DNA from 4 places in the Trichococcus flocculiformis genome. Region 4 is predicted to be linked to each of the others. Evidence: predicted binding sites of a transcription regulator. Region 4 holds the regulator's gene; each other region holds the start of a gene.

Evidence for each region. Region 4 encodes Rex, which represses fermentation and respiration genes when NADH is low (regulators of the CRP and FNR family bind a similar motif). Its sites were predicted from a motif close to TTGTGAANTANTTCACAA; they were not measured.
Region 1: a site for Rex is predicted at 4,637-4,654, ahead of adhE (bifunctional acetaldehyde-CoA/alcohol dehydrogenase). Genes of this name have one in related genera too.
Region 2: a site for Rex is predicted at 2,716-2,733, ahead of ACKPCD_RS01610 (FMN-binding protein). Genes of this name have one in related genera too.
Region 3: a site for Rex is predicted at 4,257-4,274, ahead of ACKPCD_RS03390 (glycerol dehydrogenase). Genes of this name have one in related genera too.

The regions. Positions count from the first base shown of each region.
Region 1 is NZ_OY759718.1:1,636,956-1,644,498, forward strand. Features, by position in the region: gene floA (flotillin-like protein FloA) at 1-731, shown strand, start outside; gene ACKPCD_RS07890 (hypothetical protein) at 728-1,378, shown strand; gene ACKPCD_RS07895 (sugar phosphate isomerase/epimerase family protein) at 1,403-2,158, shown strand; gene tgt (tRNA guanosine(34) transglycosylase Tgt) at 2,344-3,489, shown strand; gene yajC (preprotein translocase subunit YajC) at 3,567-3,914, shown strand; gene ACKPCD_RS07910 (post-transcriptional regulator) at 3,949-4,230, shown strand; gene adhE (bifunctional acetaldehyde-CoA/alcohol dehydrogenase) at 4,853-7,456, shown strand.
Region 2 is NZ_OY759718.1:250,137-257,679, forward strand. Features, by position in the region: gene menA (1,4-dihydroxy-2-naphthoate polyprenyltransferase) at 1-935, opposite strand, end outside; gene ACKPCD_RS01605 (FAD:protein FMN transferase) at 947-2,014, opposite strand; gene ACKPCD_RS01610 (FMN-binding protein) at 2,130-2,675, opposite strand; gene ACKPCD_RS01615 (polyprenyl synthetase family protein) at 2,885-3,865, opposite strand; gene ACKPCD_RS01620 (NusG domain II-containing protein) at 3,901-4,323, opposite strand; gene ACKPCD_RS01625 (FAD-dependent oxidoreductase) at 4,396-6,264, opposite strand; gene ACKPCD_RS01630 (Gx transporter family protein) at 6,492-7,079, opposite strand; gene ACKPCD_RS01635 (sigma-70 family RNA polymerase sigma factor) at 7,462-7,543, opposite strand, start outside.
Region 3 is NZ_OY759718.1:658,253-665,795, reverse strand. Features, by position in the region: gene ACKPCD_RS03405 (xylulokinase) at 1-660, opposite strand, end outside; gene ACKPCD_RS03400 (GntR family transcriptional regulator) at 826-1,899, opposite strand; gene ald (alanine dehydrogenase) at 2,031-3,143, opposite strand; gene ACKPCD_RS03390 (glycerol dehydrogenase) at 3,140-4,237, opposite strand; gene ACKPCD_RS03385 (flotillin family protein) at 4,406-5,920, opposite strand; gene ACKPCD_RS03380 (NfeD C-terminal domain-containing protein) at 5,921-6,505, opposite strand; gene ACKPCD_RS03375 (lipocalin-like domain-containing protein) at 6,719-7,543, opposite strand, start outside.
Region 4 is NZ_OY759718.1:847,614-855,156, reverse strand. Features, by position in the region: gene ACKPCD_RS04390 (CPBP family intramembrane glutamic endopeptidase) at 1-11, shown strand, start outside; gene ACKPCD_RS04385 (DUF4305 domain-containing protein) at 53-259, shown strand; gene ACKPCD_RS04380 (redox-sensing transcriptional repressor Rex) at 667-1,299, opposite strand; gene ACKPCD_RS04375 (ABC-F family ATP-binding cassette domain-containing protein) at 1,649-3,604, shown strand; gene ACKPCD_RS04370 (HAD family hydrolase) at 3,705-4,361, shown strand; gene tsaD (tRNA (adenosine(37)-N6)-threonylcarbamoyltransferase complex transferase subunit TsaD) at 4,762-5,784, opposite strand; gene rimI (ribosomal protein S18-alanine N-acetyltransferase) at 5,784-6,284, opposite strand; gene rimI (ribosomal protein S18-alanine N-acetyltransferase) at 6,268-6,885, opposite strand; gene tsaB (tRNA (adenosine(37)-N6)-threonylcarbamoyltransferase complex dimerization subunit type 1 TsaB) at 6,860-7,543, opposite strand, start outside.

The DNA of each region.
Region 1 (7,543 bases), 790 kb from region 4:
GAGATGTCAATATGGTCATCGATGCGCTGATTGCGGCGCAACGTGCCGATATTGATTTAGGTTTTGAAAAAGCGGCGGCCATCGATTTGGCTGGTCGTAATGTGTTAGAAGCAGTGAAAATGAGCGTCAATCCAAAAGTCATCGAAACACCGATCATCGCGGGTGTTGCCATGAACGGGATTGAAGTAAAAGCCAAAGCGAAAGTAACGGTACGTGCCAACATTGAGCGTTTGGTCGGTGGTGCTGGCGAGGAAACAATCATCGCCCGTGTCGGCGAGGGGATTGTCACAACCGTCGGCTCTGCCAAGATGCATACTTCCGTCTTGGAAAATCCGGACTCCATTTCCCAAACAATCCTGAAAAAAGGGCTTGATTCGGGTACCGCTTTTGAGATACTGTCCATTGATATCGCCGATGTTGATGTCGGCCGTAACGTAGGCGCCAAATTGCAGGCGGAACAAGCAGAGGCGGATAAGCGGGTTGCGCAAGCCAAAGCAGAAGAGCGCCGCGCTTTTGCGGTCGCAGAAGAACAGGAAATGATCGCAGAGGTGCAAAGGATGCGGGCGAAAGTGGTCGAAGCCGAGGCGGAGGTGCCGTTGGCGTTGGCTGAAGCACTGCGCAACGGAAATATAGGCGTGATGGATTATTATAAAATGAAAAATATCATAGCGGATACTGAAATGAGGAGCAGCATTTCAGAGTTTCCGGCAGATAGAAGCGAACCGGAATGACTAGCCTAACCTTTCTTTTACCGATCTTGTTGCCGATTCTTTTCCTGGTGTTCTTTCTCTCTGTGCTCATATCGATAGTTAAACGGATAAACCGTTTGGCGGAGAATGCCAGACTTCGAGCTGGGACTTCCCAGGCAACTGTCTTGCATCAGACAGTTCGCCAGTCATTTGATGGTGCCGGAAATGAGAATGCGAAACAACTGATCAAAAAAATGGCTACATTGAAGCCTGAGCAGGTCTATGGCTTTTTTCAGGAGCGTTTGCCCGAAAAATATTTGCGGGAAGTCAGCCGGATTTTGACCCACAGAAATTGGCGGAGGGAAATCCTGATTTTCGTAAACCGCGAAAATTTGTGGGAGTTGCTGTTGCGGACGAATCAGTCAAAAAAAGGCAGCGACCACAATGGTGCGAAACCTGCAGCTGAAATCGATGAGGAAGAAGCGTTTACGGACTATAATATGGATCCTACCGTGGGGTTGGCTGATGACTTCACCGTCTTTTCTGAAGATGCTAAAGAATTGAAAACTGCTAAAAGAATGGAGAAATCCACTATTCAGAACAGGAAGAAACGTTCCAGCAATCAAAAAGCATTGATGCGAGCTGTCATTGCCAAAGAAATACTCGATAGGCCGGACTTTGACCGCTAATAGGAAAGTGAAGGAGACAGATGGATGCCCAGAGAAATCGGATTGAACACTTTAGCATACATGCAAAAAGCTGCAGACAATAAAGTGGAACAAAAAGAAATATTGAAGGAAATCAAGGAAATGGGTTTCCCTTTTGTGGAAGTCAGAAGAGAATACATTTTGTCCGGTAAAACGGAAATGAAGGAAATAGCCCAGCAAGCCGCTGACCTGAACTTGAAGGTGTTCTATTCCGTACCAGCAGAACTATTTACAGCAGGCGCGCTGAATGCACAACTAGGCAGCTATTTTGAGGAGGCCGCTCTTTTGAACGCAGTCCAGCTGAAACTGACTTTAGGGGAATTCCAAGGACTCACATCCGTGCTGGCTGAAAAATTACGGGAATTGTTAACGAATTTTTCAGTCCATTTGACAGTCGAAAATGATCAATCCATTGGGAAGGGCAGCCCTGATGTCCTGATGGCGTTTATTGCTGAAGCTCGTAAAGCATCATTGGACATCGGATTGACTTTTGACACGGGTAATTTCGTGTATATCGACATCGATCCCTTCGTTGCAGCGAATGCAATGAACGAAGCGGTAACCTATATACATATCAAAAATGTTGGCTATGCAGCTGAAGGGATCGTTTTGTCCGGGCTGGAAACCGGCTTGGTGGATATGCGCCGTCTTTTGTCGTGTTTTCCGGATTCAGTGCCGGCCAGCATCGAATATCCATGTGGAGGCGGCGAAGAAGCAACTGAAACCATGCGCGCTGACCGCAATAAGCTCCGCTCTTGGTGACGCACTTCGACTAAACCGTTAGGGCCGTTTCGAGGGGTGGGTGAAAGTCATCCATGAGTCGTGCGAATAACGAAAAAATGCAATCCGGAAGCTTCGGATTGCATTTTTTAATAGTGAACACAAGAAAATAGTGTGTGACTATGGTATACTGATTGCCGGATATCTATAAGAAAGAAGTGAATACATTGACTGAACCAGCGATTCGTTATCGCCTTATCAAAAAAGAAAAACATACAGGTGCGCGTTTGGGAGAGATCATAACGCCCCACGGTACTTTTCAGACACCTATGTTCATGCCGGTAGGCACTTTGGCCACCGTAAAGACAATGTCTCCTGAAGAATTAAAGACAATGGGCTCCCAGATCATCCTGAGCAACACGTATCACCTTTGGCTCAGACCGGGCTCCGATTTGGTGGAAGAAGCAGGAGGCCTGCATAAATTCATGAATTGGGACAGAGGGATCTTGACCGATTCAGGTGGCTTCCAAGTCTTCTCGTTAAGCCAGAACAGACAGATCACCGAGGCCGGCGTACATTTCCGCAATCATCTGAATGGTTCGAAAATGTTTCTGTCACCCGAAAAAGCGATCCACATCGAAAATCAGCTAGGTGCCGATATCATCATGAGCTTTGACGAGTGCCCTCCTTACAGCGAAAGCTATGATTACATCAAAGCGTCTGTCGAAAGAACGACAAGATGGGCAGAGCGAGGCCTCGAAGCCCACAAAAAGCCCGATCAACAAGGCTTGTTCGGCATCATCCAAGGTGCAGGCTACAAGGATTTAAGGCTGCAGAGCGCCAGAGAACTGATTTCTTTGGATTTTCCAGGTTATTCGATTGGTGGACTTTCGGTCGGCGAAACGAAGGAAGAGATGAATGGTGTGCTGGATTACCTGACGCCAGTCATGCCGGAGAACAAACCGAGGTATCTGATGGGCGTAGGTGCACCGGATTCCTTGATCGATGGAGTCATCCGCGGAATCGACATGTTCGACTGTGTGCTTCCGACTCGAATAGCGCGAAATGGTACTTGTATGACAAGCAGCGGCCGTTTGGTCATCAAGAATGCGAAATATGAACGGGATTTCCGACCATTGGATGAAAAATGCGATTGCTATACATGCAAAAATTATACACGTGCGTACATTCGTCATTTAATCAAAGCTGATGAAACATTTGGCTTGCGCTTGACCTCTTATCATAATCTCCATTTCTTGATAAACTTGATGAAAAATGTGCGCCAAGCCATCATGGATGATAATCTATTGGAATTCAGGGAAGCATTCGTGGAAGAGTACGGCTTCAACGTTGAAAATCCGAAGAAGTTTTAGATTTTGGGTGGTAGTCTAACTTAAAGTTTGGTAAAGTGGAGGATAGATAGAAATAATCCACAGATGGAGGAAAATGTATGGATACAGTAATCATGATTGCCTTTTATGGGGTATTGTTCGGCGTAATGTATTTCATCCTGATCAGACCACAAAAGAAACAAGCACAAAAAACACAGGATATGCTGAGTCAAATCAAGCCAGGGGATAAAGTAGTCACCATCGGCGGCTTGCACGGAATTGTTGAAGAAATCAATTCTGCTGATAACACAGTCGTATTGGATTGCGAAGGGATTTTTCTGACTTTTGAAAAACGCGCTATTTCACGCATTTCGAAGGTTGCCACAATCACAACGGATGATGCGATTGTCGAAGATTTCACAGCAACAGAAACAGAGCAAACACAAGAAGACAATAACGAAGAGTAAAGCGATTTGATCCATCGGAAAGGAGGGGCGGCGATTGCCTACTATATCAGAGAAACAATATGATCAATTGGAGCCATGGTTCAAATTGAAAGCAACTGAGTTCAATAAACTGGGCTACGAAAACATCCAAGTCGACGATATCTATCGCTATTTCAAGGAATTTTCTTGGAAGCATACTGTCCCTCCACATTATTACCAGCAGATCCGGGATATCATGAAAACGACGGTAAACCATTACTTTGATTTTGTTGCTTTAGAAGCGCAAGTCTATAAGGTCTCTTCATTAGATGAAATCAATTTTGATGATTTCCTATAAATCGTTTCCCGTAAAAAGCACAATACTGCAGAGTATTGTGCTTTTTTGAATACCTGATTTTCTGGCGATCGCTAGTAACATTGATTTAGTTAAGCGGAACAATGATGGATGATTCGGAATGCCGGGCAAATTTTCGTATAATGGTCTTGCGAGGTGATTGAATTTTTTGATGACATCATCAAGTCGGGACATTTTTGGTCCTGTGAAATAAACAAAAATTATTTTTAGCGCTCAAATATGAATCTCTAATTACAAAAAAGAAGGTTTGGATTATTAGCAGGCGGATTTATTCGGTTCAGCGGTCTCGGAATGGCGCAAATTAATTAGATAGGGACGTCTAACGACCACGTCGTTTTTCGCTGCGGAAAAAAATTCAAAAAAATTTTTTTCGGATAAAATCCGAACAATGATAATTATTTCACAATAAGAAAGTTGAGATGAAGACTGTTTCCATAAACTATTTGTGAAAACGAGCAGAGGCATAAAAACCTATTGAACACGCTTACAATGGCTGTTCCGGAAATAAGTGAAAAATATCACATTTATCCGCTTTACAAACGAAATTCCATGAAATATAATAAGCATGTGAAAAGGATAACATATATTTTTAGGAGGATCTCACATGAGTAAAGAAAAAGTAGTTTTAGAGGAGAAAAAACCCATGATGACTGCCAAAGAAGAAATCAGCAACTACACTGCAAAAGCCCAAAAAGCTTTGACTCTGTTTGAAGATTATACCCAAGAACAAGTCGACCACATCGTCCACGAAATGGCATTAGCTGCAATGGAGCAACATATGCCACTTGCAAAAATGGCAGTTGAAGAAACAGGCCGTGGCGTTTATGAAGATAAATGTATCAAAAATATGTATGCCGCTGAAAATATCTGGCACTCAATCAGAAAAAATAAAACAGTCGGTATCATCGAAGACAACAAAGTAGATCAAATCATGAAAGTTGCTGCTCCTGTAGGTGTTGTTGCCGGTATCATCCCAACAACCAACCCAACTTCGACAACAATCTTCAAAGCGATGATCTGTATGAAAACAAGAAACCCGATCATCTTCTCTTTCCACCCAAGCGCAGAAAAATGTTCAGCTGCAACTGCAAAAGTTGTTTACGATGCTGCCATCAAAGCGGGCGCACCTGCTGACTGTATCCAATGGGTAGAAGGCGTATCAATGGAAAAAACAGCTGAATTGATCAACCATCCAGAAGTTGCTGTCGTATTGGCTACTGGTGGAGCTGCAATGGTTAAAGCTGCTTATTCTACAGGTAAACCAGCATTAGGCGTTGGCCCTGGTAACGTTCCAGCTTACATCGAAAAAACAGCAAACATCAAACGTGCTGTAAACGACATCATCGTTTCAAAAACATTCGATAACGGTATGATCTGTGCTTCAGAGCAAGCTGCAATCGTCGACAGCGAAATCTATGATGAAGTCAAAAAAGAATTCCAACTGCACAACGTATACTTTGCTAAACCTGAAGAAATCCAACAATTGGAAGATGTCGTGATGAATGATGCCAAAACTGGCGTAAGACCGAATGTTGTCGGTATGCACGCTCGTAAGATTGCTGAATTGGCTGGATTGAACGTTCCTGCAAACACTAAAATGCTAGTCGCTGAATTACCAGGTGTCGGAGCAGAATACCCAATGTCAAGAGAAAAATTATCTCCAGTATTGGCTATGATGAAATCAGACAGTACAGAGCATGGTATCCAACTGTGCAAACAAATGCTTGATTTGGGTGGCTTAGGTCACTCGGCTGCACTGCATACTCGCCGCAATGACTTGATCGAGCGATTCGGAAAAGAAATGAAAGCTTGTCGTGTGCTTATCAACTCTCCATCTTCTCAAGCCGGTATCGGTGACCTGTACAACAATAACATCGCTTCATTAACTTTGGGTTGCGGATCTTACGGCAGAAACTCAGTTTCTCATAACGTTTCTGCATTAGATTTGTTGAACGTGAAAACTGTTGCTAAAAGGAGAAATAATATGCAGTGGATTAAATTACCAGAGAAGGTTTACTTCGAAGAAAATTCAGTTAGATACTTACGTGACATGAAAGATGTCGAAAGAGTCTTCATCGTCTGCGACGACGGCATGGTCAAATTCGGCTATGTGGATGTAGTCATCGAACAATTGAAGCAACGCAACAACAAAGTATCTTACGCAATCTTCTCGGATGTTGAACCTAACCCGACAACAAACACTGTAAACCGTGGTACTGAAAAAATGCGTGACTTCCAACCGGATACAATCATCGCAATCGGCGGGGGTTCTCCTATGGATGCTGCCAAAGCGATGTGGTTGTTCTATGAGCACCCAGAAAGTGACTTCTTCGGCGCTAAACAAAAATTCTTGGATATCCGCAAACGTACTTACAAGATCAAGGATATGGAAAAAGCGAAACTTGTCTGCATCCCAACTACCTCAGGTACTGGTTCGGAAGTAACGCCATTCGCGGTTATCACAGACAGCGAAACACACATCAAATACCCATTGGCTGATTACGCATTGACTCCTGATATTGCTATCGTGGATCCACAATTCGTATACAGTGTTCCTAAATCTGTAACTGCAGATACCGGTATGGACGTATTGACGCATGCCATCGAATCTTTTGTTTCCGTATTGGCAAACGACTACACTAAAGGTTTGAGTTTACAAGCAATCAAATTGGTATTCGAAAACTTGAGAAATTCATACAATTACGGCGACCAAGAATCACGCGAAAAAATGCACAATGCTTCTACTATGGCTGGTATGGCCTTCGCGAATGCGTTCCTGGGTATTTCCCACTCGATCGCACACAAAATCGGCGGTCAATGGGATCTGATCCACGGCCGTACGAACGCTATCCTGTTGCCGCATATCGTCCGCTACAATGCGATCGATCCGCAAAAACATGCGTTGTGGGCTAAATATGAGTACTTCCGTGCAGACGAAGACTACGCTGAAATCGCTCGCTACCTAGGTTTCAAAGGCAATACGACTGCTGAATTGGTTGAAGCTTTGGCGACTGAAATCACTAAATTAGGTCAAGACATCGGCATCAAGATGAACTTCCGTGAACAAGGCATCACTGAAGAAATGCTTGAACGCGATGCAGACCGCTTAGCTGAATTGGCATTTGAAGACCAATGTACAACAGCTAACCCTAAACAACCATTAATCTCAGAATTGAAAGAAATCATCTACGCAGCCTACAAAGGTTAAGAGAATATAATGAAAAAGCCGGGACGCGCTCCCGGCTTTTTTGCTTACAAAAAATAACTTGGCATTACGGAGTCCGTCGAAATATAA
Region 2 (7,543 bases), 600 kb from region 4:
AGAATCAGAGACACGATCAACAGGATGATCTCCAACCCATGGTAAAGAATCAGGTTTTTGATTGCCAAGTCAAAAGTTGTCGCTTTTTCCTGTTTGGCTTTGAAACGGTTGATGTTACGCTGAACAATCGGGAAGATTGCCCAAATGAACAGCATCCAAACCGGATAGATTCCGAACAACACCGAAAAGGTCGTTGCAGCGAAAGCCCCATAATACAACCAGGCGTAAAGACGCACTGCAACTGGCTTCCCGATGTAGAAAGTCAACGTATAGCGGTGGTTGGAAATGTCCGTTTCATAGTCGCAGATATTGTTCGCTAGCATGATGTTGGCGATGCTGAACACAAGTGGAGCCGACTGCAAGAGAATGATCAGCAGATTCGCGCTGTTCCCCGCCAGCGTGAAGTTCGGCCACTGCAGCAGGAGCGAAGCCAGCGTTCCGACCGGCACATTCACGAAAACAGCGATGAAAAAGATTCCGAAGCCCATCGTCAGCCCTGATGCCACTTCACCTAAGGGCATCCGCGAAATCGGAAAAGGCCCGAATGTATAAAGAATCCCAATCGCAAAGCAGAGTGCCCCAATCATCAGCAGCAACAGATCGGTCCTCACGGTCAGGATCAATCCCAGCAGCGCTGCAAAGGCAATCATTGAAACGATGATTTTGGCTGCTTGTTTGACGGAAATCCCAGCTTTTCCGAGGATGTTTTCCTCATCACGGTAAACCAGGTTCTTCGCCTTTACATAATCCATCGTGTTATTGATGGCCGTCGTCGCCATATCAAATACGACCATCGCTATAAAGAATAAAATAGTGTTCAGCGCATTGATGCTGCCGAAATGATAAAGCGTAAACAAGGTACCCAGCACAAACGGAAACAAACTGGCTAACTTAGTCTTGATTTCCACAAATTCCAAAAATACAGGTACATTCATCTCTTTCACCCCTATTCATTTTCCCAAACATACTCGTCGTTCGTCAGTTCAAAATTATCAATCAATCCATCCGAAACGTAGACTTTCTTGTCCTTAGTCACAAAAACGGCTTCGATATCATCCCGTTCGTTGACATAGGCCAGACCAGCTTCCAGCCCGAGGCCAAAGACAAGCGTCGACAAGGCATCGCCATCGATCGATTTATCGGACAAAATAGAAACACCGGCGATATCGTTATCGAACGGATAGCCTGTTTCCGGATCCATCAGATGGTGATAGCTGACACCCTCCACTTCGATATAGCGTTCGTAAATGCCTGAAGTCACGATCGAACGGTTTTTTTGTTTCGTTTTGCCGATCGTTTCCCCACGCGCAGCCATCGGATCCTGGATGCCTACATTCCAAGACTCCCCTTCACGCAAAGGCGAACCGCCCATGACATAAACGTTGCCGCCAAGATCGATGATGGCCGTCGTAACACCATTCTCCGCCAACAAATCCTTCACTTCGTCGGTGATATAGCCTTTTGCGATGGCACCCAAGTCCAAGCGCATCGCCGCATCAGCCAACTGAACCGTCCGCGCTGCATCATCCAGCACGACGCGTTCGTAATCGACCAACGCCAGCGCCGCATCAATCTCACTCTGCTCCGGCTTCCTAGCATCCTCGAAGCCGATGTGCCACAGTTCCGTGATCGGCCCAATCGACAGGTCGAAATTACCATCGGATGCCTTGCTGTAATCCCAAGCACTCCGTACCAACGGGTAGATATCCTCAGATAGTTCAACCGCTTCCGTCCCGGCAACAGCGTTGATCGCATCGATTTCAGATCCAGGTTCATTCACCGTAATCTTATCGGCTAGTTCCTCGACACGCGCGAAAGCTTCTTCCAGCACCGCCTCTTTGCCTTCATCATAAACGCGCACCGTCACATAGGTGCCCATCAGAAATTCCGTTTTCTCGTACGGCTCTTTGCGTATCGCCGTTTCTTCCTGCACGCCGCCGTTGCCGCATCCCCCGATAAGGAGCGTCAGCAACAAGGCGCCGATCAAGACGATCTTATTCATATATTTTCTCATCGATTCACCCCATATTCCCATTTAAAAAAGACAGGCAGGAACAAGAACGCTGTCCCTACCTGTCTATAATAATCTTTTTTCTTGCTGAATCCACCTAAAAAAGTGGAAAAACGCCTTATTCTTCGACTGCGTTGTCGATTTCGATTGTAGTTGTGTCGCCAGCTTCAGCTGCTTCAACCAACAATGGTGCGTACTCTTTGAAAGAATCATAAGAGCTTGTAGCGCCAGTAACGACTTCCACCGCTTCAGGATCTTGTTTTTCAACCAATTGGCTGTTGTATGCCGGGAAGTAGTCAGCAGGACCTACGCCAACTTTTTCTGACATGTTCGCTTGGTATTCTGCATCTTCGGATTTTTTCACGCCGGCTTCGTTCACGTTGTCAAAAGTTGACTCTGTGATTTTGCCGTCCACGACAGTGATCGAAAATTCAGTTTTCCAGCCCCGAGCGTCAAAGTTCTTTTCAACCAATGTGTATGTGCCGTCTTGTAATTCAGCCATTGCTTCTGAAGCAGCTTCTGAAGAAGATTCAGCCACAACTTCTGATGAAGCCGCTACTGAAGATTCTGTTTCAGTTTCTGTATCCGTTCCGCCGCAAGCTGCTAATACGAAAGTTGATGCCAGCAAAAGAGTTGCTGTAGATAACGTTTTCTTTAATTCCATAATCTATCCCACCCTGTTCTTTTTATTATAATGGTTAGATATGTGATTCCAATCACAAACTCCCGATATCTATCCACTTACTTATCATACCATTTGTTACATCTTTAGCCAAATAAAATTCATATATTTAACAAAAAACCCATTATTTTCTAATGATTTGTTTTAAAATGAGTGGCTATCCATCCGCATAGCGTGCAGCGGAAGCTTTGCTACATATTGCGATAAAGCAATTGCTCAGTTAATTTCGTTAGCGTTTCCTTTGCCGGATGATTCGGCAATTTTTTGATCAGCTTCAGCGCTTTTATCGTGTACTTCTTGGCAAGTGCCTGCGCGGCGCGGTTCCCGCCGTATTTTTCCACCAAAGCATGGATTTCCGCGAGCTCCATGGCGGTCACATCCGCCCCCTTGGCGATATAACTAGCGAAAGCTTTACGGTCAACCTGCATCGCATACAGCACAGGTGCCGTGTAGATGCCGTTACGGAAGTCGCTCAGAGCCGGTTTGCCCAAAGTCTCTTCATCCTGCGTGTAGTCCAAGATATCATCCATGACCTGGAAGGCCATGCCGATGTCGTGCCCGATCCGATAGGCCAGCCGAGCCAACTTCTCATCCTCATCCGATCCATAGGCCCCTGCATAGCAGCTCAAGGCGAACAGTTGGGCCGTCTTGCCTTGGATCTGGCGTAAATAATCACGCATGCGCATATCCGGATTGTAGCGCATATCCATCTGATTGAGCTCACCGATCAGGATACTCTCCATCCCATTCGTATCAATTTTTAACACCGCTGCGTCACCCGCGTATTCGGACAGCAAGCGGAAGCAGACCGTGAAGAGATAATCCCCCGAATAGACAGCGATCTGATTGCCGAATGCCCGGTTCATCGTCTCCTGGCCGCGACGTGTGCCGGCTTCATCGATTACGTCATCATGCATCAACGTAGCCGTATGCAACAACTCCAATGCAGCCGCGATTGCCTGCGCCCGTTCCGCATCCCGTTGCGGGGAATAGTACGAAAACAAGAGACAATAGGCCGGCCGCAGCATTTTCCCACCTGAAAGCAGGCGCGCGAGAATCGCTTCCCTTACCGCCTGGTTTTTGAGCGTTATATTTTTTTTCAACAGCTCATTGGTGGCGACCAATTCCCCTTGCAACAGCGGATACTGGTCCCACATCGAATGAATTTTCATACTGAACTCCTTTTTGTTCTGCCCTTAAGTAATTATCAGGAGATGATGTCGAGGGCCTCTTCATCTTCATCGGTCGCTCCTTGAGTACCCCGCACCTCCACCAGTACGCGGTTCGGCAGACACACGATCGTCTCCCCGATGCCATCCTTCGCGCCCATGCGCACACACAATTGGTCGTCGCAATCGGCGGAATCAATCCGGATTTGGGTTCCTTCGCGCACAATCACGTTCTCGTGCCCATGGTCGTCCTGGAAAACATACGTCTCCGTTTGGCCGTCATCCTTCAAGACAAATTCCTTCACCACGTTGCCGTCCACACTGATGACCGCAATATGATCGGCACTCTCAGCGTTGGCTTGATGATAGCTGAAGACCCCCAACGGCAGGAAGGAAGCTCCCATCAAAAAAAGAATGATGAGCAGATCGCCCCTGCGGATCATTTTCAGGTATTTCCTCATTTCCCCATCCCTCTCTTTCGAAAAGAAAAGGGTTAAGGCAAGTCTCCCCACCTTAACCCTGTTAGATCGTTATTATTGACCAATACCCGGTCTATAGATTGATTTTGTCTTACCATACCACCAGTTGTCAAGTTTCTTCTGGATCCAAGGAATCACATAGTAGTCCAACCCAAAGGCTCTGCCTGAACCGTTCATCAAAGCGATAGCCACTGGAATGAACCACATGTTCACCCAATAGAACATGCCGGATAAGGAGAACGAGACCACCAATGCGATCGTTGCAGCATTCGCCAAGAACGTAAACAAGCCCGCGATGATCGCCAAACCGATCAGTAACTCGACGATTGTCATGAATTTTTGGAAGAACAAAGCCATTTCCACGTTCGGGATCATGATTTTCATGATGCTGTTGAACCACTCAGGTGCTTCTTTGAAGATCATCATCGGTTCTTCACCGTATGCATAGCTCAAACCGAAGACAGGATGACTGACTGTTTCCGTTACTGCTTCGGATGCACCAGTCGTCGCTTCCTTCAGCCAAGCGAAAGGCAAGACGACATCATCGCCGAACCAAGAAGTCGTACCGTACAAGCCGAAGATCTTCTTGACCGCTTCCCATGTCCACATGCTGCCGTAGAAGACGCGCAACGGCAGTGCCCAGAGTACATTGCCCAAACGCGACAAATGCCCACGGAAGATGTTGCGTTTTTCTTTGATATGGAAGAATTCATGATAGATGTATTGTACGAAATAATAGCCCGATCCGATTGTCATGAAGTAGAACAAGTTCACGATATGCTTCACGAGCATCGCGAAGAAACCGCTCAAATGGATTTTGTCCATCAAGTAGGCCACACCGTAACGGGAACCGATCGAGATCATGAACCCTTGATACGTACCTTTATGTTCGTGCTTCTCAGTGCCTTCAATAGAAGCAATGATATTGGCGGCCGCTGTGTGTCCCGTCTGTTCGGCGGATTGCACGATTTGCGGCACCGGCGCATTGTCTTTATCCGGCTCTTCGTAGTAGACCAAATCCCCCGCCAAGTAAACGCCATCGGAATCTTTCGCTTCCATGTATTTATTGGCTACCAAACGACCCGCTCTTGCTTGCTCGATGCCGTAAGCTGCTGCATCAGAGTTCGCTTTTACCCCTGCCGTCCAGATCAACGTGTGTGTCGGAATGACCGTTCCATCAGACAACTCGACGCTGTCCTCCTTGACGTTTGCGACCCCATTGCCTTTGATGATCTGGATGCCTTTTTTCAGCATGTATTTTTCGGCTTTTTGTTGTTCCTTTTCGGTAACGACACCTAAAATCTGTGGTGCAGCTTCAACCAAGTAGAGGCTGAATTCAGCCGGATCCAACTTGTTGGCTTTTGCCAGATGGTCTTTCCATTCCATCAAGTCGCCGACCAATTCCACGCCGGTAAAACCAGCCCCACTGACTACTGCCGTCAGCATTGCTTTACGTTTCGCATCATCATGTTCATTAGAGGCTGCTTCGACTGTATCCTGGATATGACGGCGAATTTTGTTCGCATCTTCCCAAGACCACATCGTGAAGGCATGCTCATCGACACCTGGGACGTTGAACGTATTCGGCTCGCCACCCATTGCCAAGATCAGGTAGTCATAGTTGAAGCTATGGCTGCTGGTCGTCACGACTTTCTTCTCACGGTCCACGTGCGTTACTTCATCTGTGACGATATCCACATTCCGGTTACGGCTGAATAGGCGTTGCAGATCGTATTGGATTGCATCGGGCTGTACGCGTCCCGCCGCCACCTCATGCAACTCGGTCATATAGGTTTGGTAGGAATGTCTGTCGATCAAAGTGATCAAGACATCCGGATTTTTCTTGAAATGTCGGGACAATTTCTTCGCGGCGGCCACACCGGCGAAACCTGCTCCGACAACCACAATATTCTTCTTACTCATTAGGTAGTCTCCTTTTTTCTATGTTCAGCGCCTTGCAGCGCTCTTTCACTTATTTAAAATAACCACATTTATAAGTATAGTGGATTTGTGAATAATTGTCCATGCAAAATCTGAAAGTAGTATGAAAAAGTTCTCCAGCTAGCACAATTTCATCCTTTTTTGCTTGTTTCCTATCTCACGCGTCGTCTTAAAACCTCTCGTAATCGAAATATCAAAACAATAAAATGCTAGTCTTGCTCTTTCCGATAAACCAATGAAGCCTCATACCATGCTTTCGTTAATTTGCTTTTAGCAGCCTCCTCCGACTGGAACTGACGGATTGTCGCGACGTGCTCCAGCAAATAGTTCGCCGCCACCCCGACAGCGACCCCCGAGAAGATACCGGTTATGGAGAGGATCGGCAAGTAGAGCATGACGCTGAACGATTGCGCGATCAGACTTGCCATCGCCAACTGCCCGACATTGTGCAGAATCCCACCGGTCGCACTGATGCCGATCATGCTGACCCGCTTCGGACCCAAAAGTCGGACCAAAAGCATCCCACCATAACTCAAAAAAGCCCCCGCAAAACTGTAAAGGAAGGTCGATAACGTCCCGCCCAACAACGTCGAGATCAACAACCGCATCCACACGACCTTCAAACTGTCCTTATAAGGCAGCGTAAAAATCGCCAGCAATGTAATGATGTTCGCCAACCCCAGCTTCGCACCCGGCGCAAACGCGAACGGAAACGGAATCGCCCGCTCCAGCATCGTGATGACCACACCCTGCGCCGCCAATAATGAAATATAGATCAAACGTTTATTTTTATTCATAGCTTTATCCCAACTTATTAAAATTCATATGTAAAGTGTAGCACAATTGGGCCAAAGAAATGAACTAAGGACCTATATTTACTAAAAGAAAAAAACAGGAATGCCTCACAAAGAGCCAGCCCCGTTCTTCCTCTCCTCCGGCGAACGGAAGCTTCGCCGCAGTTCGTCCAACATTTCCTCTTCGTTCTCCGATAGGCTCGGCCTCTCCGGAGTTGAGGTTGAAAGTTACCTCTGTCCTCCGACGAGCGACCGCTGCCCGGAGCTACGCATTCACCCGAGCGCTGTCCTCCGTCTAGCAGCCCGGTCCTTTCTTCGCTCCACTGCTGCTTGCCACGAAGAAAAGACCGCCTCCAAAGGGAGACGGCCCCGCATTATTTGGATATCATTCCAACAAACGCTTCATTTTTCGGTGGCATCTATCATAAGCGTTCTTGATGGATGTCACCTCGCAGTCCAATTCATCC
Region 3 (7,543 bases), 190 kb from region 4:
CGCCAATTTCCAAGTCGCGCCTTTTTCTGCGACCAATGCATCGAACTGACCAATCATCCGTTCGTCGTAATTTTTCTTCTCGACATCGATTGGGAACATCCCGGATGCGTCGCCGATTCCCAAAACTTTCTTGCCTGTCAGTTGCCAATGGATGTAGCCTGCCAAAGTCGTAAAGAAAGCGACTTCATTTGTATGTTCTTCCTTATTCAAAACCGCTTGATACAGGTGAGCAATGCTCCAGCGTTGCGGGATATTGTATTTGAACAGTGCGGTTAATTCCTTTTCGGCATCAGCCGTAGTGGCGTTGCGCCAAGTCCGGAACGGCACCAATAATTCATTTTCCTGATTGAACGCCATGTAGCCGTGCATCATCGCGCTGAAACCGATCGATCCGACTGCGGTCAAGGTCACGCCGTATTTCTCTTTAACCTCGCGCGTCAGTTCTGCATAGCTTGTCTGAAGGCCCTTCCAAATCTGGTCCAATGAATACGTCCAAATGCCTTCCACCAATTGGTTTTCCCATTCGTAACTGCCGGATGCGATCGGAGCGAAGCGGGAGTCAATCAGCACCGCCTTGATGCGGGTGGAGCCGAATTCGATTCCGATGCTCGTCTGCCGCGATTCGATATCAGTGACTATCGCTTGTAACTTCTCAGTCAAAATATTTCCTCCTTTTTGCGGTACACCCTTTTGCGGATGCTGTCCGTTCTTCTTGGATTCATTATATTCTATATGTCCGTACATGTAAAGGAGTAATTTAAATATTTGTCCGAACACAAAAAAAGAAGCCATCCCAGTTTTTGGGACAGCTTCATTCTTCAGTTATCAGATCCGTTTGACCGAATCGCGGATGATCAGCTCCGGCTCGAATATTTTGTTGCCTGTCACTTCTTGCTGTACGGCCAGCATGATCCATTCAGCAGCTGCCGCTCCCAATTCTTCTTTCGGATGGGAAAGCGTCGTCAGCTTGACGCTGCCTGCCGTGCTCAGGAACGAATCGTCGTTGCCGACCACTGAATAATCTTCCGGAACCCGTTTGCCCATGTCAGCAAGCGCTTGGATCAAGCCCTGCGCCACTTCATCGTTGTAGCAGACGATTCCGGTGACTTCCTGATCGCTCGCCAGTTTCTCCCGAATCGTTTGGAAAACTTGCGCCTTCGTCTCTGTTGTGTACGTGTAGACATTTTTCGGATCGAAATTTGTACGCATCTCTTCGTGGGCTTTGATGAAGCCTTTCATGCGGTACTTCCCTTGCAGGTCATCAATTTTCGTGATCAGCGCCAAATGCTGATGGCCTTGCTCGAACAGATGTTTCGTAGCGAGATAGCCCGCTTTCGTGTCATTGACGCAAATGAACGGGACCGACAGTTCCTCATAGTTGGCATTGATCATAACGACCGGAATGCCGCGTTCCTTGAAGGATAGATAATAAGCCAAATTTGGATTGTATTGGTTACTTTTTGTCGGTTCCACGATCAGCCCCGAGACGCCTTGGCTGAGCATCTGTTCCAGACACTCCCGCTCCTGATCGACATCGTTGTTCGTGCTCGCCAACAGCAAGGAGTAGCCATTTTCCCGCAGCTTCTGCTCGATGCCGCGGATGATCGACGGGAAAATATAATCCGACAGATACGTCGTGATAACGCCGATCGTTTTGCTCGAAGACACTCCGTCACCACGTCTCTGATACGTATCGTCGACGTAAGTCCCGGAACCTTTCTCCTTGCGCAAAAAGCCTTCATTCACCAACAAGGCGATCGCTTCCCGGACGGTATGGCGGCTGACTCCATAGTCCTTCTGTAATTGCAGTTCGGGCGGAATGACTTTACCTACCACGAATTCGTTCGAAAGTATTTTTGAGCGTATCTCATCGGCAATCACCTGGTATTTTGTTTTCATCGTATGTTCTCCCTCTATATATGTCCGTACAAATAGTATAGTAAACTGTGCAGAAAAATACAAGTGCCCATTGATGGATACTATGCAAAAAACGGAATCCCTGCTTGATATAGCAGGGATTCCGGTAACTTTCACAACAAAGTTTCGATTGGGGTGTAGGCTGCACCGACCGATTCGGCGACATCTTTATTCGTCAACTTGCCGTTGTGCACGTTGAATCCGGTCAGGATGGTCGGATTGTTTCTTGCCGCTTGGACTGCTCCCTGATCAGCAATCTCCAAAGCATAAGGCAAGGTCACATTTGTCAACGCAATCGTGGCAGTGCGTGCGACGGCACCAGGCATGTTCGGCACCGCATAATGCAGGACGCCGTATTTTTCATAGACTGGATTGTCGTGGGTGGTCGTGCGATCTTCGGTTTCGAAAATACCGCCTTGATCCACGGCGATGTCGACGATCACGGAACCCGGCTGCATGCTTTTCACCATTTCTTCGGTCACTAACGTAGGCGCTTTCCGGCCTGGGATCAGGACAGCCCCGATGACGACATCAGCATCCTTGATGGCATGGGCAATGTTCCACTCGTTCGACAGCAACGTAATGACCGCGTTTCCGTACAAATTTTCGATTTCCGTCAATATTTCCGGTCTGACGTCCAGGATCGTGCAATGGGCACCTAAACCCAACGCAATCTGCAGAGCATTGCGTCCGGCCACACCGCCACCGATGATGACGACTTTCCCATTCGCAACACCCGGAACGCCGCTCAACAGAATACCTTTACCGCCGTATGGTTTTTCCAGGAACTGCGCGCCGATCTGGACGGAAAGACGGCCCGCTATGACGCTCATCGGCGTCAGCAACGGCAAGTCCCCTTTCTTGCCGACCATCGTTTCGTAGCCGATTGCGGTCAGGCCCCCTTGCAGCATCGCCTCCGTCAATTTCGGTGCGGCCGCCAAGTGCAGGTATGTGAACAGAATCAGGTCTTCGCGGAAGTATTTGTACTCCGATTCCAACGGTTCCTTCACTTTGATGACCATTTCCGCGGCCCAGACTTGGCCTGCGTCTGCCAACACTTTCGCTCCCGCTTTTTCGTATTGTCCGTCTTCGAATCCCGATCCGACACCGCATCCGGATTGGACCATTACCTGGTGGCCGTTCTGTACCAGCATCTGCACACCTGCCGGCACTACTCCCACGCGGTTTTCGTTATTTTTGATTTCCTTCGGTACTCCAATGATCATTCTTTTTCTTCCTTTCCGATGAATGTATCCACTGCCAAAATGGCGGCGACGACTTGCTCAGCCGTTATGTTTTTGTTTAGATTTTTCATGGTGTTGCTCGGCGCCACTGCAAGCTTTCCGATTTCAAGGAGCTCTTCACGCGTGGCTCCGGTCAGATGCATCTCGGCCAAAGTCGTCGGCATCCCGATTGCGGCCAGGAAACGGCTGTACCTTTTGAATTCTTCTTGTGGGCGCTCTTCAAGTATGAGTTGGACCAACAGGCAAAAGCCGACTATTTCCCCATGCGTCAAGCGATGGACCTCGCCTTTGATGGCCGTGAATCCGTTGTGGATGGCATGGGCGGCGGCCAAGCCACCATTTTCAAAACCCAGTCCCGACAGCAGCGTGTTCGCCTCGACGATCGCCTCGACAGCCGGCGTCACCAAGCCTTTTTGGACAGCAGCGAATGCGCTGAGTCCTTCACGGAATAAGGTTTCTTCGCACGCTTCCGCAATAGCGGTGCCGGCAATCGTTGGCAAACCGCCGGCCAAAGCATTCTCCCCCGAGGCTTTCGTTGCCAGCGCTTCTGCACAGGTAGCCAAGGCATCCGCCATACCGCTTGCGAAGAATCGAATCGGCGCTTGAATAACGATCTGCGTATCCACGAGCACCAAATCAGGGTTCTTCGCATAGAACCGGTAATGATCGAACAACCCGTCCTCGGTATAGAGAACAGAGATGGCGCTGGTCGGTGCATCCGTGGAAACGGTGGTCGGGACAATCACGACCGGCAAATCACAAGCCGCTGCGATGCCTTTCGCGACATCGATGATTTTGCCGCCGCCGAGACCGATGACCACATCCGCAGTGACATCGGCGACCGCGTCAGCCAAACGGACCATTTCATCAATCGAGGCTTCGCCAGTGAAGGCTTCATAATGGTAAGGAAAACCCTCCAGCGCCCGTTCCACTTTTTCCTGGAGCAAGCCCCAAACGAAATCGTCCGTAAGCAGGAATGCCCTTTTCCCATAGACAGCCGTTTCCTTCCCTAATATGTCTATAGCGCCTACTCCTTGAATATACCGGCTAGGCGACCGAAAAACACGATAAGCCATATGCGCGCCCCTTTTCCAATTGTGATTTAATTATCATATAATGATTTTACCACAATTACGCCCCGTTTTTTTCTGGTCAAAAAAAAAATCCTTCGGAGCTTTTGGGCTTCCGAAGGATTCTGATTTTATGAATATTCTGACTGTTAGGCCTTGGCTGTATGCCTACTTTTAAGAAACTGCTACTCCCGATTCCGGTTCTTTGCCGGCTGCCGCTGGACTGATCTCCTTATCAGCTGAAATGTCTGCAGACAAGGTGTCATTGAGCGCGCCCAGTTTGCTGCCGATATTTTTATTTCCGATGAAAGACTCGATCAAAGCAGTCACATCCATTCCGGTCGTTTCTTTGAGGCCTTCCTGGGTAGCAGTGAGGACTTGACTGGCATAGTTGGCCACTTTTGCAGCCCCTTGACTGCCGTTGCCGCCATCGATTACCGTGATTCTGTCGATATTGGAGATCGGTTCCGCAGCGGCACGCACGATATCCGGATATTTTTCGATCAGCATCGTCAAGATGGCTGCTTCCCCGTATTGTTTCAACGCGTTCGCTAAAGCTTCCTTCGCTTTCGCTTCGGCTTCCCCGATCGCAAGGATGCTGGCAGATTCCGCCAAACCGTTCAGTTCCTTCTCTTTGGCCCTTGCTTCGGATTCCCAGATTGCTTTTTGTTTGTCGGCAGCCGCTTTGGTTTCGATGGCATACCGCTCTGCATCAGCTTTCTTACGCACTTCTGCGTCATATTGTTTTTCTCTCCGGATGATTTCTTTCTCTTCCAGTTCGATTTGTTTCACACGTTCCGTTATGTCAACGTTCATTTCTTTTTCTTTCAACAAGATGTCCAGCTGCGCTTTTTCCAGCGCATAAGCATTATCGGCTTTTGCTTTGGCTACGTCCTGCTCTTGACGGAATGCCGCCAGCTTCAATTCCTTCTGTTTATTCGATTCCGCAATCTGGGTCTCTCTCAAAATTTCGGCTTCCTTCGATTCTTGCTCCGCTTGGGCACGCTTGATGCGCGTCTCCTTATCGGCTTCAGCCTGAGCGATATGCGCATCCCGTTTGACCTGGGCGATCCGCGGTTGTCCCAGAGCATCCAGATAACCATTTTCATCGGTCACTTCCTTCACGGTGAAAGAGACGATGACCAAGCCCATCTTAGCCAAATCAACACTGGCGACTGCCTGGACTTCTTGCGAAAACTTATCGCGGTTCTTGTAGATTTCTTCGACCGTCATGGAACCCAGAATAGAGCGCAGATGGCCTTCCAAAACCTCGCGGGCTTCATTCTCCAGATCCTCTGTCGGCTTGCTTAAATACTGTTCGGCTGCTGTGGCTATTTCTTCCACTGTGGAACCGACCTTAATGATAACTGTTCCGTCAGCTGAGACAGGAACCCCTTCCTCCGTGTAGACAGCCGGCGTACTGACTTCCAATTTGCTCGACAAGAGCGATAGCTCCTTGGCTGTCTGAAATACCGGGATGACAAAAGTACCACCGCCGCGCACCACTTTCATCGTGTTGCCGGTCGCTTTGTCGATGTGCGTATTCTTGCTGCCAAGAAAACTCCCGCTGACAATCAGCGCCTTATCCGGCGAAGCCGTTTTGTAGCGCCCGATGAAAATGATCAAAGCAACCACCAATAAAACCACTAAAATACCGATACCCATAAACTGATCTAAAAAATTCGTCATTTATTTTCCACCTTTATATTTTTTTTGATTCCATTCAGTCGTTTTATCCACAGGGCTGTGGATAGCATTTCTGTAGGGCGTGACATAGGCGATGTTATCCCGCACTTCAATGATCAGTACCGTTTCTCCGCTGGCGATGTTCAGAATATCCGCGGTGTCGGAACAGGCATAGATGAGCGCCATTCTGTTCATTTTACCGAATCCGGTCGATACGATGATTTCACCGATCGTTTTCTGCCCGATCGGCACGGTCACCGTCGCTTCTTTGCCTTCCAAATCTTTTGAGCTGGTGATGGTGCTGTTTTCCGCGCGCTTCAATAAGGGCAGGACAAAGAAAATCTTGAAGGCGATGATGAAAGCTGAAACAACCAGAAAAGCCACTGCGAACGAGGCATTTGACCAACTATCCGATTTTTGCAGCGCATTGACGAGCAGGCTCGCCGTCAAAATGCCCAGAAAAAAATCAGTGATATCGTAGAAGCCCACAGACAAAATATCATTGAGCGGGAATGTCAAGACAGTGCCGGCCACACCAATGATGAACAGCAATTCCAACGGCTCAATCGTTCGGAAAAGTGTAATCATATTTCGTCATCCTCCTTTCGATAAATTTTTTGTCACAAAAATGAGCCGCATTCATGTTCATTATCGAACAAATAGAGTCTGAAGTAAAGCCAGAACCCTTCCGGGCTATTCAAATCCGGCCTTGTCGGCAATCAACAAAAGAGGCCCCGATACAGCGATCCGGCCTCTTTGCATTTCCGTTCAAGGAAAACATGGCTTCCCCATTCGGATGAACTACTCTTCTGTTTTCTTACCTGACTTGTTGAAGTAAATCCCCGAAACATTAGCGATGGCCATAACTCCGATAGCAAGTCCGCCGTACAATAAAGTCGATTGGCTGACGGATGTTTCGGCGACGAGCGCATCAGGATTAACTGCGGCCCCTTCATCGTACAGCGCTTTGATTTCATCCGCCGGGAGGACGATGCCGTCCTGGATGTACAATTCATCGATCAGACCTTTGAACGGCTGATCCCAGTAGTTGACGGCCAAGCCGAATGATGCAGCTGAACCTTCAAAGATGTTCGGGAACGCCTCACCCGCGAACCGTTCCTCGCCATTGATATAGACGGCAACCTTTCCATCCGAAACGGTAAAGGCCACGTGGCTCCACGTATCAGCCGGGATGGTGGAACCGATCGGCGCATCATACCATTGCTGACCGGACCAGAGCATCGTCTGGTTGGCTGGACCTACAGGCGTCAGGCTGATCCAACTTTGCTCAGTGGCAGCCCCGAAGAAGGCCGTCGTGAACTGATTCAACTCAGCTGGATTGATCCAAAAAGCTACGGTATAGGCATTCTGGGTGATCAAGCCCTTTCCAAGCGACAGTCCGGATTTACCGTCGAACGAAGCAGCCTGCCCTTTGATACCCTCAACGAACGGCACAGCTCCGCCTGTGTTGTTGATCCGGTCCCCGGTCACTTGCGCATCGGTTTGATCGCCTGCCGCATTCTGATAGGTCTCATCAAAGGAATAATAAGCCGAAAGCTTGCCGGCTTCCTTCGGTTCGACTTGGATTTCGAAGCTGAGTTGCTCCGATTGCAGCTCGTTTTGGAT
Region 4 (7,543 bases):
TCATTTCGTAAGGCACGTGAAGTCCGCTATTTAGGAAAAAGAAAGGAATAACATGACTTTAAAAAATCTATTAATTCAAGTAATCATCCGTTTTGTTTTCGCAATCCTTTTCATTTCGCTGGCAGTCGACGCAGTGAATACTGCAGGGTGGGGATTCATGGCCATCATCAGCGTGCTGTTCGCAACAAGTGATGTCGTAAAAGGCGTTCGCATGTTCAACGCCTACCTGAAAATCAAAAACAGCATCGACAAAAACTAGGAAAAGCGGTACAAGCCCGCTCTGCCTCGAAAGAAATTTAGGAAATCTGGCCTCGCAACGTTTCCTACGGTCACCTTGTACTAGGGCTCTAAGGGATGAATCCCTAAGAGTCCCATGCAAATGAGCATCGTAGAGCGCAATTGCTGAGAGACTTCCTGCGTCAGCAGGTTAGTCGAACAGTATCCTTGGCTCGAAGAGACAAGGGGTTCCTGCCTCTCTTTCCGAGAGGCAGGCTTGGACCGCTAGACATCACTTTGGAAACACCAAATAATTTGCTGACCTTTAAATCACCCTTGGTGATGCATTTCTTTGTTCAAAATGTATACCTACTTGCTAATGAAAAAAAGAAGGATGAGGCGGCCTCATCCTTCTTTTTGCGTTTTCTTATCATCAACTGCCGACTTTGCTCAGCCGATATCATTGTCCAAGAAATAAATCAACGTCTGCAATTCATTCGTCAAATCCACATTCTGAACGCGGACATTTTCCGGAACGGAAAGACGGATCGGGGTAAAGTTCATGATGCCGCGAACGCCCGCTTCGGTCAAACGGTTCGTTGCATCCTGCGCAACTTCTTGGGGAACGGTCAGAATGGCTACATCAATCTGTTGGATACGCAACTGCTCCACCATATCCGTCATGGGGTACACCGGTACACCACTGAGGATTTTACCAACAATGCCTTCATTGACATCAAATGCTGCACTGATGCGCACATTGTTGCTTACGTGGAAGTTGTAGTTCAACAAGGCATGACCCAAATTACCCACACCGATCAAAGCAACGTTCGTCAAACGGTCCTGATTCAAGGTTTTGCTGAAGAAATCCAACAAATACTCGACATCATAGCCGTATCCTCTTTTACCCAGTGCGCCAAAATATGAAAAATCCCTACGGATAGTAGCACTATCCACTTTTACTGCTTCACTGAGCTCAGTGGATGAAACACGTTTTTTACCAGCGTTATGCAAAAAGCGCAAATAGCGGTGGTAAATCGGCAACCTCCTTGCCGTAGCTTTTGGAATATCATTCGTCGACATTTTTTCTCCTCTTCTTTCCTCTTTCATTTCGTAACTCATAGTGTTTGTGCGGTTCCGACAAACTTTAAAAAGTATGTTCACATACTTAAGCTTTCATTTCATACTGCCTATTATATCACCTGATTGTGAAAAATCTACTAATTTGTTCGAAATCGGACTTGATTGTGAAGCCTTTTTTGAACAACATGTGAAATACTGTAACAAATGTAAGCGGAGTCGCCAACATTTTTTCACATGTACAAATACGTGAATATAGCAATAACTTTGCTTGTCCCTATCGAATCAATGCATGCTGTGATAAAATGGAAGGGATAAATGCCAGCATTTGCTTAGAAAGAGGACACTACATATGATTTTACTGCAAGGACAAAATTTGGCGCGCCTTTTTGGGGCGAGCGTCTTATTCGACAATATTCAAATTACTGTTCAAGACCATTCGCGTATTGCACTCGTCGGCCGAAACGGAGCCGGCAAATCGACCTTGCTGAAGATTTTGGCAGGCATCGAAGCAACGGATGCCGGCTCTGTTTCAAAGAGCAAGGACGTAACGATCGGCTACCTGGATCAGCATAGCGCGGTCGATTCATCCAACACGATTTGGCAGGAAATGTTGACCATTTTTGCCCCGCTCATCCAATTAAGTAAGGAAGCTGAACAAGCCGCCGTCGCTTTGGGGGATCCGGACTTGCTCGAGGATGAAGAAGCCTACCAAAAAGCTCTGGAACGCTATGACCATCTCCAGCATACTTTGCACGAAAAGAACGCGTACGGCTATGAATCCGAGATCCGTTCGGTGCTTCACGGATTCCAGTTCTACGAAGGAGATTACGATCGTCCGATTTCCCAATTGTCAGGCGGCCAGAAAACCAGGCTTGCCTTGGCCAAAATCTTGCTTGAAAAGAACGACCTGCTCATTTTGGATGAGCCCACCAACCATCTGGACATCGATACGCTGGCTTGGCTGGAAAATTATCTGATCGGTTACAACGGTTCGCTTTTGATCGTTTCCCATGACCGATACTTCCTGGACAAAGTCGCCACGGAGGTGTATGAAATCAGCCGCCACAAGATCCAGCACTACAAAGGCAACTACTCCTATTATCTGACCGAGAAAGCCGCCCGCCTGGAGCAGGAATTGAAGGCTTACGAGAAGCAACAGGATGAAATATCCAAATTGGAGGATTATGTCGCCCGCAATCTGGCGCGCGCTTCCACGACCAAAATGGCGCAAAGCCGCCGCAAACGTCTGGAAAAAATGGAGCGGATGGACAGACCGAAAGGCGATGAGCGTTCCGCTCGCTTCTCTTTCGATATCGCAAAAGAAAGCGGAAATGTCGTCTTGACGCTGGAAAACGGGGCTGTCGGCTATGCCGATAAGATCCTGGCTGATCCGATCAATCTTGACATCCGTAAACAGCAGGCGATCGCGATCGTCGGGCCGAACGGGATCGGCAAGTCCACTTTGCTGAAGTCGATCATTTCCGAGATTCCGCTTTTGAAAGGCAGAGTCCAGCTCGGCGCCAATGTCGATCTCGGTTATTATGACCAAGAATTAGGCAACCTTTCCAAAAACAAGAGCGTTCTCGCCGAAATCTGGGATCTTCATCCCACGCTGAACGAAAAAGATGTGCGCAGTATCCTGGGGAGCTTCCTGTTCTCCGGCGCCGATGTCGAAAAAACGATTCCGGCATTGAGCGGCGGCGAGAAGGCAAGGCTTTCGCTCTGCAAGCTGGCACTGGACCAAAAGAATTTCCTTGTCCTCGATGAACCCACAAACCATTTGGACATCGACAGCAAAGAAGTGCTTGAAAATGCCTTGATCGATTATGACGGCACCCTGCTTTTCGTATCCCACGACCGCTATTTCATCAACCGGATTGCGACAAACATTGTCGAACTTTCCGCTGAGGGCAGTAAATTATACCTCGGGGACTACGATTACTATATTGAAAAGAAACAGCAAGAAGCGGCGTTGGCAGCTTTGCAGCAGGCCGAAAACGCCACGGAAACAAACGCTGCCGTTGAGCCTCTTTCGAAAGCAAAAGGGGATTACGTTTCTTCCAAGGAAAAACTGAAATTGGAAAGAAAACTGGCTCGGCAGGTGGAGGCTTTGGAGGATGAATTGGCGACCGTCGAGGAGGCCATCGCTGCGATCGAGCTGCAATTGACCGAACCGGAAGTCTACGGTGACCATGAAAAAGTCCAACAGTTCAACCAGCAGTTGCTCGCCCTACAGGCACGGCAGGACGAGCTGATGCAGGATTGGGAAGATCAGACAACCGCTCTCGAGGAACTGAATGAATAGTGAAGCCGATAAGCGTTTCCTGTCTTAGTTGAGGAATGCCGGAACTTTTGTTAAGTTGCACTCGAACAAGTACGCATAATAGGAATATGGAGGTACGAATATGTTGGAAGCCGTTTTATTTGATATGGATGGTGTCATCATCGATACGGAACCATTCTTTTTGCGATCAGAAAGTATGCTATTGAAGGAATTCGGAGTGGACACCGAGTTGGAGTATCATTTCCGCTACCAAGGGACCACGCACGAATACATGTGGGAAACAATGAAAAATGAATTCAATCTGGATGCCCCGGTAGGAGAATTGGTGGAACGGGCGAACGTCATCCGCAATCGCCTGATGGATGAAGACGGCCTGCAGCCGATACCGGGTGTGATTCCCTTCATTGCACGTCTGCATGAAGCCGGTGTTCCTTTGGCAATCGCCTCCTCTTCTCCTTTGACGGATATCCATAAGGCTGTAAAAGCATTGGACATCGAAAAATATTTCAGCTATTTTGTTTCGGGGGAAAGCGTTGCGCATTCCAAGCCCGCGCCCGATATCTTCCTGGATGCTGCAAAAAACTTGAATGCCAAACCGGAGAACTGCGTTGTCATTGAGGACTCCAAAAACGGAGTTGCCTCTGCACATGCGGCCGGCTGCAAATGCATCGGTTTCCGCAATCTCGAGTTCCCTCCGCAGGATCTGTCGTTGGCTTCCGTCATCGTCACCGATTTTTCGGATCTCGATGCCGATTACTGCCGAGCGCTGGTCGATTAAGAATAAGAAAAGCTGAACGGGTTCGTTCAGCCCTGATTAAGGAAACACTGTGACCTAATCGGTCAAGTGTATCATGCCTCTAAGCGATTGAAATCGCAAGAGTCATGACAATTTAGGAAATCTGTCTGCCTGAGCATCGAAGAGCGCAATTGCTGAGAGACTTTCTGCGTCAGCAGATTAGTCGAACAGTATGTCTTGGCTCGCAGAGACAAGAGGTTCCTTATTCTTTTTTCCGAAGGGCTAACCCGTGAAGCTGGACATCATTTTAGATGCATGAAACATTTTGCAAACTTGTGAAACACCTACGGTGATGCATTTTTCACTCTGGAAAATTTTATAAATTCCTGTATGTCAAAAAAAGAGAACGTTAGTCGACATAGTCGGCCAGCGTTCTCTTTTATTATTCGCCTAAAACCAAGCCCGGATGTGCATTCAGATCGTATCCGGCAAAATGTTTTTGTTGGTATTCGGTGTAAGCCGCAGCTCCGATCATCGCCGCATTATCCCCGCATAGCGACAACGGCGGAATGACTACCTCGACTTCCGGAAGCTCCAGTGCCATTTTTGCCGACAAAGCTTCACGCAAGCCTCTGTTGGCGGCGACTCCGCCGGCCAACAGCAGCTGCTTAATGTTCTTTTCCTTGGCCGCGCGCAACGTCTTATGCACCAGAACATCCACGACACTTGCCTGGAAACTGGCGGCCAAATCATAGGGATTGATGTCATCCCCTTTTTGGCGTGCATTGTGGACAGTATTGATGACGGAACTTTTCAATCCGCTGAAGCTGAAATCGTAATTGTCTTCTTTGATCATAGCGCGCGGAAAATGCATCGTTTCCTTACCTTCATGAGCCATTTCATCCATTTTCTTTCCACCAGGATAAGGCAAGCCCAAAATGCGTCCGATTTTGTCGTAAGCTTCCCCCGCGGCATCATCCCGCGTTTCGCCGATGATATCGAAAGATCCGTCCTTTTCCATATACACCAACTCCGTGTGCCCTCCGCTGACAACCAACGATAGCAATGGGTAGCGCATCGGAGTCACCAACTGGTTCGCATAGATATGGCCGGCCATATGATTGACCGGAATGAGCGGTTTCTGATGGGCAAAAGCAAGAGCTTTCGCCGCACTGACACCGATCAACAACGAACCTACCAAACCCGGGCCATGCGTCACAGCAACTGCATCGATGGCATCGAAAGTTACCTGCGCTTCATTTAATGCCGCTTCCACGATTTGAGTGATCTGCTCTACATGATGACGGCTCGCCACTTCCGGGACGACCCCGCCAAAACGCATATGGCTTTTGATCTGGGAAGCGACAACATTCGAAAGGACTGTATTTCCGTTTTTCACCACAGCTACACTCGTTTCATCGCAACTGCTCTCAATCGCGAGTATGGTCACATCTGTTTGCGTCATCAGCCTTCCGCCTCCTCTTGTTTTTCCGATGTCAGCGCCAATTCCATGATGTAGGCATCCTCGATCGGATTATGATAATACTCTTTTCTTCGGAATATTTCCGTAAAGCCTATTTTTTTATACAGGTTATAGGCAGCATCATTAGAAACACGGACTTCGAGCCAAAGCCGCTCCATGCCCCTTTTTTTCAGCAAGGCAATCATTTCCTGCAACAATTTTGTTCCGATTCCTTTCGCCTGATGATCAGGGGCTACCGCAAAATTGTTGATTGATGCCTCATCTACAACCGCCATGCAACAAATATAGCCCACCAGCTTGTTTTCCTCCATATAACCTACATAAATGGAATGATTGTCCTTCAATTCAGACAGGAATGAGGATACTTTCCAACTGGAATGCCCCTCATTGGCCAGCATTGTAAGTTCGTACAAAGTCTGTGCATGTTGGTCCAATTTGCCTGCGCCCGTCTTCAGGTCGCATATTTCAAACGTGCGTTGCATGAACATCTTCCTTTTCTTCCGATTGTTTTCCTGCCAAAGGCCATACCATATCCAAAGCGTCTTCGCCGTCACCGTGATAATAATGCTGCTTGATCTGCTCCGGCAGAAAACCCATTTTCGTGTATAAAGCCTTCGCCCGATGGTTTGAAATCCGCACTTCCAAGCTGATGCTTGTGGCGCTTTTTTCTTCCGCAAAGCTTCTCAACACGCGCAACAACAACGTTGCCGCGCCAATCTGCTGAAATTCGGGCACTACCGCCAAATTCGTTATATGAATATCTTTCCCATCCAATCTTGCACCCAAAAAACCGATAGGCATACGGCCTTCATACAAAACGTAATAAAGCGACTTCGGGTTGTACAGCATATCATTTTCCAATGCTGTCCTTCCCCAGGGTGTTGCGCCATCGTAGCTCATCCGCTCGATATAAAGAATATCGGGAATGTGCTGTTTTTCGCCGACCATCAATCTGACAGGAAGCTGGTTACGCAGCAGATAGGTTTTCTCATTGGAGAGAACGCGCTTTGAATGGATTTTGGCCAGAACATCAAATCGGATTTCCTTATACATGGATTTAAATCGATGAATCCACTCTCTCAACGTAGTCTTCCCTCCGATTACTAAGATGCTGTTGTTCCCATTTTTCTTCAGCTTCCGGTTTTTTTAAGTAGGACGGCACAAAGGTGTGCGGATCCTCCGCGGTCGCGGATTCCGAAAGTGTGGCCAGCACGCTCGCGCGCGGTAAAGCCTGTGATTCTCCAGCAAATAGCGCGCGTTCCTTGAATAATTCACCGATGCGTTCGCGGTATTTGCTGACATCCTCTCCCACGAACAGATAAGTGCCTTCTTCCGCCAACAAGCGCTGGAACCACTCTTCGCTGGCTATATGTGTGTCGGCAATCCGTTCCACCAACAAATTGTCCTCGAATTGATAAACAGCTGTGTAACAGTTCCCCCTACGCGCATCAATCATAGGAACAAGCTTGTGCGCAGCCCCTTCGCAATTGCCGGCGATAACCTTCAGGCTGGAGATCGGCACTAAAGGAATCGCTAACGTCCATGCAAAAGTTTTCGCGATGGTCGCTCCGATCCTGACTCCTGTGTAGGAGCCCGGCCCCTTAGCGACTGCGATGCATTCCAAATCGGCAGGTTTCCATCCGGCAAGTTTCATGACATGATCCACTGCTGGCATCAATTGGGTACTGTGCTGAAGATTTCCGTTGGTGGTGACTTCTGCGAGCAAGCGGCCATTTTCGCA